2 regions of the Bradyrhizobium sp. 604_D8_N2_3 genome follow, and region 1 is predicted to be linked to the other one. Evidence: predicted binding sites of a transcription regulator. Region 1 holds the regulator's gene; the other holds the start of a gene.

Region 1 (7,197 bases):
ATGGTGCGCGAACCGGGCCTTCAGGCCCGGTATTCATGTCAGGGGATTGGGAAACCATGGCGCTTTATCTGGGGTCGATGGAGGAAAATGGAAGAGGGCTCAAGGGTGGTGTGTTCCGGATGCACTTATGATCGCTCAGGATCCTGCAAATTCGATGTCGTCCCGGCGCGCGCAAAGCGCTGATACGGGACCCATAGCCACAGGATTACGCGATAGCCCGCGTAGCCCGGATGGAGCGTAGCCCAATCCGGGACCACTCCAACTGCGGACACAAACCCGGATTTCGCTGCGCTCCATCCGGGCTACAAGTGAGATTACTTCACCGCGTCAAAGCACCAGGCCAGAATGCCCTTCTGCGCATGCAGGCGGTTTTCGGCCTCGTCGAACACGACCGATTGCGGGCCGTCGATCACTTCGTCGGTGACCTCCTCGCCGCGATGGGCGGGCAGGCAATGCATGAACAGCGCATCGGGCTTGGCCAGCGACATCAGCTTCGAATTGACCTGATAGGGCTTGAGCACGTTGTGACGGTGCTCACCTTCCTTGTCGCCCATCGACACCCAGGTGTCGGTGACGACGCAGTCGGCCCCCTTCACGGCGGCCTCGGGATCGGTGCCGAGCACGATCGGCGCGCCGGTGGCCTTGATGAAGTCCCGCATTACCTTTTTCGGCGCAAGCTCCGGCGGCGTCGCGACATTGAGCTTGAACTTGAAGCGCTCGGCGGCATGCGCCCAGGACGCCAGCACGTTGTTGTCGTCGCCGGTCCAGGCCACCGTCCTGCCCTCGATCGGGCCGCGATGCTCTTCGTAGGTCATGAGGTCGGCCATCACCTGGCAAGGGTGCGAGCGCCGTGTCAGGCCGTTGATGACGGGCACCGTCGCATATTCCGCCAGCTCCAGCAGGGCCTCGTGATTGAGGATGCGGATCATGATGGCGTCGACATAGCGCGACAGCACGCGCGCCGTGTCGGCGATGGTCTCGCCGCGGCCGAGCTGCATCTCGGCGCCGGTCAGCATGATGGGCTCGCCGCCGAGCTGGCGCATGGCGACGTCGAACGAGACGCGGGTGCGCGTGGAGGGACGCTCGAAGATCATCGCCAGCGTCTTGCCTTCCAGCGGCTTCACCGGCTGGTGCGCTTTCTGCTTCGCCTTCATGGCGGAGGAGGCCGCGAGCATGCTCTTGAGCTCCGACAACGGGAGCTCGTTGATATCCAGAAAGTGCTTCGGGGACTTGCTCATCAGCTCGCCGCCCGCTTGGTCTGACTGGACGAGATCGCGGCGCAGGCGCGCTCGAGCCGCCCGACGCTGTCCTCGATTTCGGCTTCGGTGACGATCAAGGGCGGCAGGAAGCGCACGACATTGTCGCCGGCGCCGACCGTGAGCAATTTTTCGTTGCGCAATGCCGCGCCGAGATCGCCTGATGGCACCACGGCCTTGATGCCGATCAGAAGGCCTTCGCCGCGCACTTCGCTGACGATGTCAGGATAACGATCGATCACGGAGGCGAGCTTCTGCTTGAGCAGCAGCGACATCTTCTGCACGTGATCGAAGAAGCCGGGCTTGAGCATGACGTCGAGGACGGCGTTGGCAGCCGAGATCGCGAGCGGATTGCCGCCGAAGGTCGAGCCGTGCGAGCCGGGCCCCATGCCGGCAGCCGCGTCCGCGGTCGCCAGCACCGCGCCGATCGGGAAGCCGCCACCGAGCGCTTTGGCCAGCGACATCACGTCAGGCGTGACGCCGGTGCGGCGATGCGCGAACAGATCGCCGGTGCGGCCCATGCCGGTCTGCACCTCGTCGAACGCGAGCAGCAGGCCCTTCTCATCGCAGAGCTGGCGCAACGCCCTCAGGAAGGCGGGCGTTGCCGAACGCACGCCACCCTCGCCCTGGATCGGCTCGATCAGGATGCCGGCGGTCTGCGGACCGATCGCCTTCTTGACGGCGTCGATATCGCCATGCGGGACCTGGTCGAAGCCGTCCATCGGCGGGCCAAACCCTTCGAGATATTTTGCCGAACCGGTCGCGGCGAGCGTTGCCAGCGTGCGGCCGTGGAAGGCGCCTTCGAAGGTGATGATGCGGTAACGTTCCGGATGACCCTTGGAGAAGTGATGATGGCGGACGAGCTTGATCACACCTTCCAGCGCTTCGGCGCCGGAATTGCAGAAGAACACGAAGTCCGCGAAGCTTTCGTTGCACAGACGCGCGGCGAGCTTCTCGCCGTCCGGGCTCTGGAACAGGTTCGACATGTGCCAGAGTTTGGTGGCCTGCTCTTGCAACGCTTTGACCAACGCAGGGTGAGCATGGCCGAGCGCATTCACCGCCACGCCCGAGGTGAAATCGAGATAGCGATCGCCATTGGTCGCAATCAGCCAGCAGCCTTCACCGCGCTCGAAACCGAGGTCGGACCTGGCGAAAACGGGGAGCAAATGCGGCGCTGCGCTGTTAGTCATGACGATCACTTGAATGTTGCGGACGGCGTGAGCGTGCATTGCGCAACGCACCATTGACCGGCCCGGAAAACGAAACGTGCCGCCTTTTAAGGGCGGCACGCGAGACTATCTTATGCCTGGTGAAACCGGTGTCAATGCCGCCCGGAAAGCCTCGCGAAACGCAGAATCCGTAGTCTTGCGGTGGCGATTTTGCGTATTTCCGCCACGGAACATGTGGAAGCGAGTCGGCGGACTCTTGCGCGTGAGTCACGCCATATTGTAGCGTTTGGCTTGTCAGATACGACATCTCGTGCAGCAGTTCTGATCCTCTAAGTCCTCATGTACCGGCGTAAGCGTTCGGGCGCATCTGGTGCGCCCGGCGAGCCTTAAGGGATTCTGGCGGCACGGGTTTTTCGAAGCTTAGGCATTCGCCGTGCGGCCGCCAGGATGGCAGGCGCCGGCGAAGGAAAGGGTGCAATGACCGTTTTGACCTGGTCGGATGATCGCGTCGAGCAGCTGAAAAAGCTCTGGGAGGCCGGGCTTTCGGCCAGCCAGATCGCCGCTGAACTCGGCAATGTGACCCGCAATGCCGTAATCGGCAAAGTGCACCGGCTCGGCCTGTCGGGCCGCGCCAAGAGCCCTTCATCGGCAGCGCCGCGGCCGCGCAAGGCACGCCCCGCCCAGCACATGATGCGGGTGACCCGCCCGATCGCGCGCGGCAACACCGCGCTGGCGCAAGCCTTCGAAGTCGAGGTCGAGGCCGAACCGGTCACCTACGACAACGTCGTGCCGATGAGCCAGCGGCTGTCGCTGCTGGAGCTGAACGAGGCCACCTGCCACTGGCCGGTCGGCGATCCCTCGAGCCCGGATTTCTTCTTCTGCGGCGGCAAGGCGCTCTCCGGCCTGCCCTACTGCGCCCAGCACTCGCGCGTGGCGTATCAGCCCGCGGCCGATCGCCGGCGCGCGCCGGCGAAGCCGGGTCCGCGCTGAGGTATCGGATTAGCTGACTACGAAGACGGCGCCGTCACGCGATGACGGCTCAACTCACTCGGTGTCGTCCCTGCGAACGCAGGGACCCATAATCCCGGCGCGTAGTTATTGCGCGGGATGATCACTCCGAGTCTTCGCCAAACCACTCCCTGTGGTTATGGGTCCCTGCGTTCGCAGGGACGACATCGAGGATGCGGTGGCAGCCCGCTAAATCACGTCTGCCACAGCAACCCCTTACGCTTGCTCCGCCTTCGCAAAGCGATCGTCCAGTGCGTAGCCCGCGCCGCGGACGGTGCGGATCGGGTCCTGCTCGCGGCCGAGATTGAGCAGCTTGCGCAGGCGCCCGATATGGACGTCGACGGTGCGCTCGTCGATGTAGATGTCACGGCCCCAGACGCTGTCGAGCAGCTGCTCGCGCGAGAACACGCGGCCGGGATGCTCCAGGAAGAACTCCAGCAGGCGATATTCGGTCGGGCCGAGATCGATCGGCCGGCCCGAGCGCGCCACGCGACGCTTGTCGCGGTCGAGCTCGATGTCGCCATAGGCGAGCACGGTGGCGAGCCGCTCGGGGCTGGCGCGCCTGAGCAGGCCCTTCACGCGTGCCAGCAGCTCCGGGACCGAGAACGGCTTGACGATGTAGTCGTCGGCGCCGGTCGCAAGGCCCCGCACCCGCTCGCTCTCCTCGCCGCGCGCGGTGAGCATGATGATCGGGAGCTGCTTGGTCTCGGGCCGGGTGCGCAGCCGCCGGCACAGCTCGATGCCGGAGAGGCCCGGCAGCATCCAGTCGAGCACGATCAAATCGGGGATGTGCTCCTTGAGGCGGGTGTCGGCATCGTCGCCGCGCATCACCGTCTCGACGTCATAGCCGTCGCCTTCGAGGTTGTAGCGGAGAAGCTCGGTGAGAGCTTCCTCGTCCTCAACCACCATAATGCGTGCGCCCATGGTGTTCGTCGCTCCTTAAGTGTTCGGGACCGTCGTGGCGAAGGTCGTCATGTCGCCCTTCGGCCGCTTGTCGGTGATCGCCTGGCCCTCGATCATGTAGAACACGGTCTCGGCGATGTTGGTGGCGTGGTCACCGATGCGCTCGATGTTCTTGGCGCAGAACATCAGATGGATGCAGAACGAGATGTTGCGCGGATCCTCCATCATGTAGGTGAGGAGCTCGCGGAACAGCGAGGTGCAGATGGCGTCGACTTCCTCGTCGCCCTTCCACACCGCCATTGCCGCCGGCAGATCGTGCGCGGCATAGGCGTCCAGCACCGACTTGACCTGTTGCTGCACGAGGTCGGTCATGTGCTCCAGACCGCGGAACAGCTTGAGCGGATGGAAATCCGTCTCCAGCGCCGCGACGCGCTTGCCCATGTTCTTGGCGAGGTCGCCGATCCGCTCGAGATCGGTCGCGACGCGCATGGCGCCGACGATCTCGCGCAGATCCACCGCCATCGGCTGGCGGCGCGCGATGGTGAGAACGGCGCGCTCCTCGATCTTCTTCTGGAGCGCGTCGAGCTCGGCGTCGATGGTCACGACGCGCTGGCCGAGCGCGACGTCGCGGCGGATCAGCGCGTCGACGGAATCGACGATCATGCGCTCGGCGATGCCGCCCATCTCGGCGACCAGGCGCGTGAGTTCCTGGAGGTCGGTGTCGAAGGCCTTTGCGGTATGTTCAGAACCCATGTTCCGTCTCCTCAGCCGAACCGGCCGGTGATGTAATCCTGCGTGCGCCGGTCGGTCGGCGACGTGAAGATCTTGCTGGTGTCGTCGAACTCGATCAGCTCGCCGAGATACATGAAGGCGGTCTTGTCGGAGACGCGCGCCGCCTGCTGCATGTTGTGGGTGACGATCGCGATCGTGTAGTTCTCGGACAGCTCCTGGATCAGCTCCTCGACCTTGGCGGTCGAGATCGGGTCGAGCGCCGAGCAGGGCTCGTCGAACAAGATCACCTCGGGCCGCACCGCGACCGTGCGGGCGATGCAGAGGCGCTGCTGCTGGCCGCCGGAGAGCGACAGGCCGGAGGCGTTGAGCTTGTCCTTGACCTCGTTCCACAGCGCGCCGCCGCGCAGCGCCTTCTCGACGCGGTCGTCCATCTCGGACTTCGAGATCTTCTCATAGAGACGGATGCCGAAGGCGATGTTTTCGTAGATCGTCATCGGGAACGGCGTCGGCTTCTGGAACACCATGCCGACGCGGGCGCGCAGCAAATTGAGGTCCAGCTTGGGGTCGAGGACGTTGGTCTGGTCGAGCATGAGCTGACCGGTGACGCGCTGGCCCGGATAGAGGTCGTACATCCGATTGAAGATGCGCAGCAGGGTCGACTTGCCGCAGCCAGACGGGCCGATGAACGCCGTGACGCGGTTGGTGCCGAGCGCCAGATTGATGTTCTTCAGCGCGTGGTGCTCGCCGTAATAGAAATTGAGGTTGCGCACCGTCACCTTGGCCGGAGCTTCGGGCAGCACCGGCGCCTGGGGCAAACCACCGGCCGCGCTCATCGATACGGAAAGATCACTCATTTTGCGGTCCTCTCGGCGCTCAGAATGCGCGCGCCAATATTCAGGGCAAGAACGGTCAGGGTGATGAGCAGCGCGCCGCTCCAGGCGAGCTGCTTCCAGTAGGCGTAGGGGCTCTGCACGAAATTGTTGATGGTGACCGGCAGGTTCGCCATCGTCTTGTTCAGACCCAGGCTGAAGAACTGGTTCGACAGCGCGGTGAAGAGCAGCGGCGCGGTCTCGCCGGCGACGCGGGCGGTGGCCAGCATCACGCCGGTAATGAGGCCCGAGCGCGCCGCGCGATAGGCGATGCGCTTGATCACCAGCGAGCGCGGCAGGCCGAGCGCCGAGGCCGCCTCACGCAGTGCGTTCGGCACCAGCAGCAGCATGTCCTCGGTCGTGCGCAGCACCACCGGGATGACGATCACCGCAAGCGCGAGGCAGCCGGCAATCGCCGAGAAGCCGCGCATCGGCACCACCACCGCACCATAGATGAACAGGCCGATGATGATCGAGGGCGCCGAGAGCAGGATGTCGTTGATGAAGCGGATCACCGAGGTCAGGCGGTCGTTGCGGCCGTACTCGGCGAGATAGGTGCCGGCGAACAGACCGAGCGGCGCGCCGATGCCGACGCCGAGCACGGTCATGATGATCGAACCCACGATGGCGTTGCGCAGGCCGCCCTCGGTCGAGCCCGGAGGCGGCGTGTCCGCAACGAAGAGCTCCAGGTTCAGGCCGGCAATGCCGTTGTAGAGCAGCGTCATCAGGATCAGCGCGAGCCATGTGACGCCGAAGGCAGCGGCAGCCAGGCAGAGCACACGGATGACGATGTCCATGCGGCGGCGGCGTGCGTAGATCGGGTTCATGTTACTTCCCCGCCTTCTTTTCAAGACGCATCAGCATCAACCGTGCAGCCGCGAGCACGAAGAATGTCAGCACGAACAGCAGCAGGCCGAGCAGGATCAGGCCGGACTGGTGCAGGCCGTCGCTTTCGGCGAACTCCGATGCGATCGCCGCCGAGATCGTGGTGCCCGGGGCGAAGATCGACGACGAGATGCGGAACGAGTTGCCGATGATGAAGGTCACCGCCATGGTCTCGCCGAGCGCGCGGCCGAGCGCCAGCATGACACCGCCGATGACGCCGACGCGGGTATAGGGGATCACCACGCTGCGCACGACTTCCCAGGTGGTGCAGCCGACGCCGTAGGCGGCTTCCTTGAGCACCGGCGGCACCGTCTTGAACACGTCGACCGAGATCGAGGTGATGAAGGGCAGCACCATGATGGCGAGGATCAGCGC
Region 2 (7,197 bases), 4.9 Mb from region 1:
GGCCGTCACGTCGATCCAGATGGACGGCATTCTCGCTGCGGCGAGCTCCATCATGGCTCCCTATCCCATCAAGAACGGCAGCACCTCGCTGATGACGATCACGGTCTCCGAGGTCTCGACCGACAGCAATGGCAACGCGACGGTGCAATGGAGCAAGTCGACCAGTACGTCGGGGGCGAGGGCCGCCGGTCAGCAGATGACCTTGTCGTCCTTTACCGCGCCGGGCGGCACCAGCAATGCCAACATCTCGCTCATTCTGAGCGAGGTGTCCTACGACTACGCGCCCAACCTCGGCTTCACGATCGCCGGCACGGTGAAGCTGTCCGACAGCTATTACCTGTTCCCCCGCTGCTCGACGAACACCCCCGCCACGTCGAGTTTTCCCTATTACGACGTGAAATATCCGGCGGCGAAGACCTGCACCTGCGTGCAGCACTTGCAGCAGAAGACCTGTTAGTTTCACGGAACGCAGTCCGAAAGAAGCCGGATGCCGCTGAGGCACGCTTCCGTCCCGACTTCCTCCCGGCCCCTGTGCGCAATTGCGCACCGGGCCGGATGACATTGGAGTAAACGCTTACGCCGCCACAGTGGCGCGGTCGAGCGCTGCGATCAGCTTTGCCGCGATGGGATGGTCGGACCGCGGATTCTGGCCGGTGATCAGCTCGCGGTCCTCGACGACGTAAGGCTCGAAGTCGACGGCGCTTCGGCTGACCTCGGCACCCGCAGCTCCCAGCGCGTCCGGCATGGTGAAGTAGATCTTGCCGTGCAGGAACTGCTCCTCGATCGGTATCTCTTCCGAGGCGGTGAACACCGTCATCTTGTATCCCGCATATTGCCAGCCCTTGCCCAGCTCCGCGACCTTGGCCTTGTCGCCGGCGATCAGGGCGGCGCGATAGGCCTTGGCGTCGGGCAGGGCGGCCAGAGTTGCGATCGGTCCGTGGCAGAGCAGCGCCGTGATCTTCTTCCGTTCGTGGAAATATCGCAGAATCTTGCCGAGCTCGGGATCCTGCATGAGGTCGACGACCGGGCCCTGCCCGCCGGGGACAAAAACGGCGGCGTATTGATCCAGTCCTCCGTCCACGATCGCGCGCAACGTATGGACGTTGGTCATTGCCGGGTCCTTGTCGAAGAAGTCGCGTCCCCGCCGGTAGGCCTTCTCGTCGCCGCCGAAATGGGCCGCATGATCGGAGGCCGGATCGATGTACGGTTGCTTGCCGTTCGGCGTCGCCAGCACCACCTCGTAGCCGGCATCGATCACGGCCATCGCCGGCACGACGGTTTCATTGAGGTATTGGCCGGTCGGTCCGGTGCCGCCGCCCTGGATCTCGATACGGGTGGCATTGGAGCCGACAACGAGCACTTTTCCTTTGGACATGGTGTCTCCTGCGATTTGCTTGATCGTCTTGCGGTTAGAACTTCATAACAATCCGGCCGACGCGAACGGCAACCTGACGCGACGACCGTTCTGGCGTTTCAAGCAACGACTGGAGCAGATCGGGCGAAGCACGCCGCTTCGCTCCGCAAGCTCGCCCCGAAGGCTCCTGCGGAGGGAATAATCTGTCGCTGCCGAAGAAGTAAGCGGCTTCGCTGATGGCGCGCAAGCCAGCCTCCCAACGTCATTCCGCGCGCAATTTAGGGGATGCGGCGTAGTCTGACCATGTGGCGCGATCGGCCTGGAGCGGATGCATCGTGCGATTTTGCAATGATGCCATCATGCTCCTGTTTTGCCCGACGAGTCAAGTTTACTTCGGCAAAACGTAAGTCATTGATCCGCCACGCGCCGGCTACTGTGCATGGGGTTGTTTTCGCAGTTTTTGTTTGGAGCAGCCCGCGCGGGGTGCTTTACGCGCTCTCCGTCTCCCGGTGCACGTCGTGCACCACGAGGCCCATGCCTTCGTCCGGCATCTTGATCCAGTCGCGGCGCTTCAGCGTGCGCTTGGTGTCCTCGTAGCCGCTCGTCCAGTGCTCGCGCATCGAGGTGCCCGAGAACTCATGGTCCTTGGCGTCGCCCTCATAGGCCTTCTGCTGGTAGATCAGGTGCAGGATCGCGATCTCCGGCATGCGGCGCAGGCTCGACTTGAGCTGGCGATCCTCGTCGGAGAGTTGCTCGTCCGGGACTTTCGCCAGGGCCTTGTAGAGCAGAACCTTGAGATTGTGCGTGCGGCGGTAGACGTCGGTGTTGTGGCGCGTGCGCGAGGAATACATGATGTCCTTGTGGCGGGCCATCACGTCCTGGATCGAGCGCGGCAGCACGCCCCGTGCGCTGAACAGGTCGACCTGGAACACCAGCGAGTTGAGCGCATCCTCCTGGTCGAGCAGATGCTGGAGCGGCGTGTTGGAGACGATGCCGCCGTCCCAGAAATGATCGGTGCCGATCCGCACCATCGGCAGCGCCGGGGGCAGGGCGCCGGAGGCCATGATGTGCTCCGGCTCGATCTCGTCATGGGAGTTGTCGAAATAGATGAAGTTGCCCGAGAGCACGTTGACCGCGCCGACCGCAAAGCGGACCTTCTTCTCGTTGATGAGGTCGAAGTCGACGAGCTCCAGCAGGCTCTCCTTCAGCGGCATCGTGTCGTAATAGCTGGTGGCGGTGCGCGCGCCGACCGGGCTGAACCAGGGATTGACCTGGTGCGGGGTGAAGAAGCCGGGCTGGCCCATCGCCGACGTCATCCACGCACTGGTGAGATTGCGCCACTGGCGGAAGATGTCGCCGTCGGGCGTGTAATGCCAGATCTTGCGATTGGTGATGCGCTCCCAGAAGATGCGCAGCGCCTCCAGCCGCTTCTCCGGCTTGTTGCCGGCGATGATGGCGGAATTGATTGCACCGATCGAGACACCGCAGACCCAGTCGGGCTCGATGCCGGCTTCGTGCAGCGCCTGGTAGACGCCGGCCTGGTAGGCGCCGAGCGCGCCGCCACCTTGCAGCACCAGCGCGACGCGGTCGCAGCGTTCGGGGCGCCAGCCCCGTGCGGGAGGCTGATGCGTCTGATGAGCCGGTTGCGACGTGCGGGCGTCCATGGGTGCCTCCTAGCGTGGACCAAACGATTGCGTCCGGCAGTGACGGCGTGATGACAATTTCAGCGCCGATGCATCGTCTGCATGCAGGCCGACCGCAGCGGGAATGGCGGGAGGTCGTGCGGCTGACGGAAAAGCTTCACATCGCAGTCAATGACGGCGGCTAGCAATTTGCATCTTGCCTTTAGCCGCCGGGCCGACATCACAGACATCACACAGGAGACCAGCGATGCGCAGGGAAGACGTGCTGAGACTTCCGTCCATGCCGGCGGCGGGGCCGAGCTATCCGGCCGGGCCCTATCGCTTCGTCAACCGCGAATTCCTCGTCATCACCTACGAGACCGATCCGGAGCTGATCCGCGCCGGCCTGCCTGAGCCGCTGGAGCCGATCGACCAGCCGATCGTGCATTACGAATGGATCAAGATGCCGGACTCCTCCGGCTTCGGCAGCTACACCGAATCCGGCCTCGTCATTCCGGCGCGCCTCAACGGCGAGGAGGTCAATTTCGTCTCGCAGATGTATCTGGATGATGATCCGCCGATCGCGGCGGGCCGCGAGATCTGGGGCTTTCCCAAGAAATACGCCCATCCGAAACTCGAGATCGTCAAGGACACGCTGACGGGTACGCTGGAATATGCCGGCCAGCTCGTCGCCATGGGCACGATGGGCTACAAGCACGAGAGCATGGCCGGCAACGGCGATCGCACCCGTGCGACGCTGTCGAAGACGCAGATCAATCTGAAGATGATCCCGGGCGTCGACGGCCGTCTCGAAGTCTGTCAGCTCGTCGCGATCAACCTCATCGACATCGTGCCGAAGGGCTCCTGGATGGGGCCCGGCCGGCTGCATCTGGTGCCGCATGTCAACGCGCCGGTCGCGGATTTCCCGGTTCGCCGCTGCCTGGGCGCGCACCACTACATCGCCGATCTCACGCTGCCGTTCGGCCGCGTCGTGCACGACTACGTCAAGGAGGCCGAGGCGATGGCCGCGACGGGGCTGGCCGCGGAGTAGGGCGGCACCATCATCAAACTGTAACAAAGCCGTAATTGAGTACCCGCGAGAGGTCCGGAGGATGCCGTCAGCCATCTTCCGGAAACGGGGCATTTGTTGACGGTTGGGGTTGGCCATGGCTGAGCCGGCGAAGCTTGTCAGCGCGATATCGGATTCCGTGCCCGCCATTCCCGGCCTGGTCTGGGCGTTCCGGCTGCACGGCGACGGCAGCGCCGAGGCGCTGCCGATCGACCAGCCGATCGAGTTCAGCCATGACGGCCGGCTCTGGCTGCATTTCAATCTGACCGATGCGCGCGCGCGGCCCTGGATCGCGGCGTCACAGCTGCCGCCGCTGGCGCGCGACCTCCTGCTGTCCAACGACACTTTCCAGCAGCTTCACGTCATCGACCATTGCGTCTACGGTGTCTTCTCCGATCTCGTGCGCGACATCGACAGTGCGACGGAAGAGACTGCGTTCCTGCGTTTCGCCATGACCGAGCATCTTCTCGTCAGCGGCCGGCATCAGGCGCTGTGCTCGGCCGATGCGACGCGCCGCGTGCTCGAAGGCGGCTACCGCGTCGACAACGTCGCCCATCTCCTGGAAAAGATCGTCGACGAGGTCGCCGACACGCTGGACCGGATGGCGGACAAGCTCGGCCAGGAGATCGACGACATCGAGGAACGGATTTTGGCCGACGACGCCAAGCCGGAGATGCGCCGCAATCTCGGCCGGCTGCGCCGGACCTGCGTCAGGTTGCATCGCCAGCTCACCGGCCTGCGCGTGCTGTTCCACCGCCTCGATCAGAAGAACACCGATCATCTCGCGCCGGCCTTGCGCATTCACGCCGGCAAGCTGGCGCAGCGGCTGGACGGGCTCGATCACGATATCGTCGAGCTCCGCGAACGCAGCCGCCTGCTCGAGGAGGAGCTGCGCTTCAAGAACGAGGAGGAGAGCAACCACCACCTCCACACGCTCTCCATCGTGACCTCGCTGCTGCTGCCGCCGACCCTGATCACCGGCATCTTCGGCATGAACACCAAGGGCCTGCCGCTCACCGACGTCGAGAGCGGATTTCTCTGGGCGGCGCTCCTGATGGCCTCGTCGGTGGGGGCGGCCTATCTGTTCATGCGGCGCACGGGCATCTTCAGGTAGCGTACGCAGCCGGTATCAGCCGTGATCGGGACGTCCCACAGATTTCCGCTGCGAAATGCGGCCGCGATCGTGCTGGCCTCAACGGTGGCGAGCACCGGCGCGTTCGCCGGCGCCAAGGACGAAAGCGCGGCCGAATGGCTGGCGCCAAAATGGTTCAACGAATGGCATGACGGACTCGCCAACAAAGGCCTGAATTTCGGCGCCACCTATATCGCCGACAACATCACTAACGTCTCCGGCGGCGTGAAGCGTGGCGCCATCCATTTCGGGCGCCTCGATCTCTCGGTCGATGCCGATCTCGACAAGCTCGTCGGCTGGACCGGCGGCCGCTTCTACGCCAATGCGTTCGTGATCTACGGGCAGGGACTGAGCCGCAACTACGTAATGAATCTCGCCACCATCAGCGAGATCGAGGCATTGCCGGACCAGCGGCTCTACAACGCCTATTTCGAGCAGAGCTTCTTTGGCGATCGCCTGAACATCAGGGCCGGCCAGCAGGCCGCCGACGTCGAGTTTTTCGACAGCCAGACCGACGACCTCTTCATCAACGGCACCTTCGGCTGGCCCGCGATCAAGGCGAGCAACCTTCCGGCCGGCGGCCCGGCACCGCCGATCGCTGCGCCCGGTATCCGCATCAAGGCGGCGCTGACCGACAACATCACCGCGTTCGGTGCGGTGTTCAACGGCGATCCGTCAGGTCCGGGCGATCAGGATCCGCAGCTGCGCGACCATCATGGCCTGGCGTTCCGCGTCAACGATCCGCCGTGGGTGATCGGGCAGGTCCGCTTCAACTACGACATCGATATCGGCGGCCGGCCGCTCGCCGGCAATTTCACGCCGGGCGCCTGGAAGCATTACGGCTCGTTCGACAGCCAGCGTTTTACGGCCGAGGGGCTCTCGATCGCCGATCCCGGCGGAAGCGGTGTACCTGCAAGACTTCGCGGCAATTACGGTATCTTCGCCGTCATCGAGCAGGTGCTCTATCGCCCGCCGGAGGTGAAGGACAACACCACGTCAGCCTCGATCCCGGGCGTCACCGCGTTCGGCCGCATCGCCTACAGCCCGCCGGACCGCAATCTGATCGACCTTTATGTGGACGGCGGCATCGGCTTCGTCGGCTTCACGCCAGGCCGTCCGCTCGATCGCTTCGGCGTGGCAATGGCCTATATGCGGATTTCGAACACCGCGCGCAATCTTGACATTGATACGCAGGCTTCCACCGGCATCCAGAGTCCGGTGCGCAGCAACGAGACGCTGATCGAGATGATCTACGAAGCGCATATCAAGCCGGGCTGGCTGATCGCGCCTTACTTCCAATACGTGTTCCGCCCCTCCGGCGGCATCCCCAATCCGAACGATCCGACCGGCGTGTCGCGGATCGGTGACGCCGCAGTGTTCGGCGTCACCACCACGATCAGGTACTAGGCCATCGCCGGCTTCGGCTCGGCCTTCGGTTGCCGCGACAGCGCCAGCACGATCAGCGAGGCGAACACGCAGAGCGCGCCGGCGATGAAGAACGCGGGCAGGTAGCTCTCATAGACCGTCCGCGAGAAACCGGCGCCGAACGCCGCGGTGCCGGCGCCGAGCTGATGGCCGGCAAAGATCCAGCCGAACACCAGATTGGCGCGCTCGGGTCCGAATTTCTGCGCGGTGAGCCGCACCGTCGGCGGCACCGTGGCGATCCAGTCGAGCCCGTAGAACATTGCGAACAGCGACAGCCCGTAGAACGAGAAGTCGCTGAAAGGCAGGAAGATCAGCGAGAGCCCGCGCAGGCCGTAGTACCAGAACAGCAAATAGCGGTTGTCGTAGCGGTCCGACAGCCAGCCCGACATGATGGTGCCGAAGAAGTCGAAGATGCCCATCGCGGCGAGCAGGCCTGCCGCCTGCACCTGCGGGATGCCGAAATCGAGGCACATCGGGATCAGGTGCACCTGGACGAGGCCGTTGGTCGACGCGCCGCAGACGAAGAAGGTCGCAAACAGGATCCAGAACGCGCGCGACTTCGAGGCGTCGCGCAGCGTGCCGAGCGCCACGCCGG

The links. The regulator PhoB, encoded in region 1, activates phosphate uptake and scavenging genes when phosphate is short. The targets are predictions, from matches to a motif close to TGTCATNNANCTGTCAT.
Region 2: AB7245_RS19495 (acetoacetate decarboxylase) is a predicted target of PhoB. The motif match lies at 3,058-3,074, and genes of this name have one in related genera.

The regions. Positions count from the first base shown of each region.
Region 1 is NZ_JBPWPM010000001.1:9,009,201-9,016,397, forward strand. It holds gene AB7245_RS43335 (Hsp33 family molecular chaperone) at 1-58, opposite strand, end outside; gene argF (ornithine carbamoyltransferase) at 315-1,238, opposite strand; gene AB7245_RS43345 (aspartate aminotransferase family protein) at 1,238-2,446, opposite strand; gene AB7245_RS43350 (GcrA family cell cycle regulator) at 2,903-3,415, shown strand; gene phoB (phosphate regulon transcriptional regulator PhoB) at 3,650-4,357, opposite strand; gene phoU (phosphate signaling complex protein PhoU) at 4,373-5,089, opposite strand; gene pstB (phosphate ABC transporter ATP-binding protein PstB) at 5,101-5,922, opposite strand; gene pstA (phosphate ABC transporter permease PstA) at 5,919-6,764, opposite strand; gene pstC (phosphate ABC transporter permease subunit PstC) at 6,766-7,197, opposite strand, start outside.
Region 2 is NZ_JBPWPM010000001.1:4,143,258-4,150,454, forward strand. It holds gene AB7245_RS19480 (TadE/TadG family type IV pilus assembly protein) at 1-457, shown strand, start outside; gene AB7245_RS19485 (type 1 glutamine amidotransferase domain-containing protein) at 575-1,375, opposite strand; gene AB7245_RS19490 (patatin-like phospholipase family protein) at 1,843-3,018, opposite strand; gene AB7245_RS19495 (acetoacetate decarboxylase) at 3,245-4,027, shown strand; gene AB7245_RS19500 (transporter) at 4,143-5,159, shown strand; gene AB7245_RS19505 (carbohydrate porin) at 5,181-6,584, shown strand; gene AB7245_RS19510 (MFS transporter) at 6,581-7,197, opposite strand, start outside.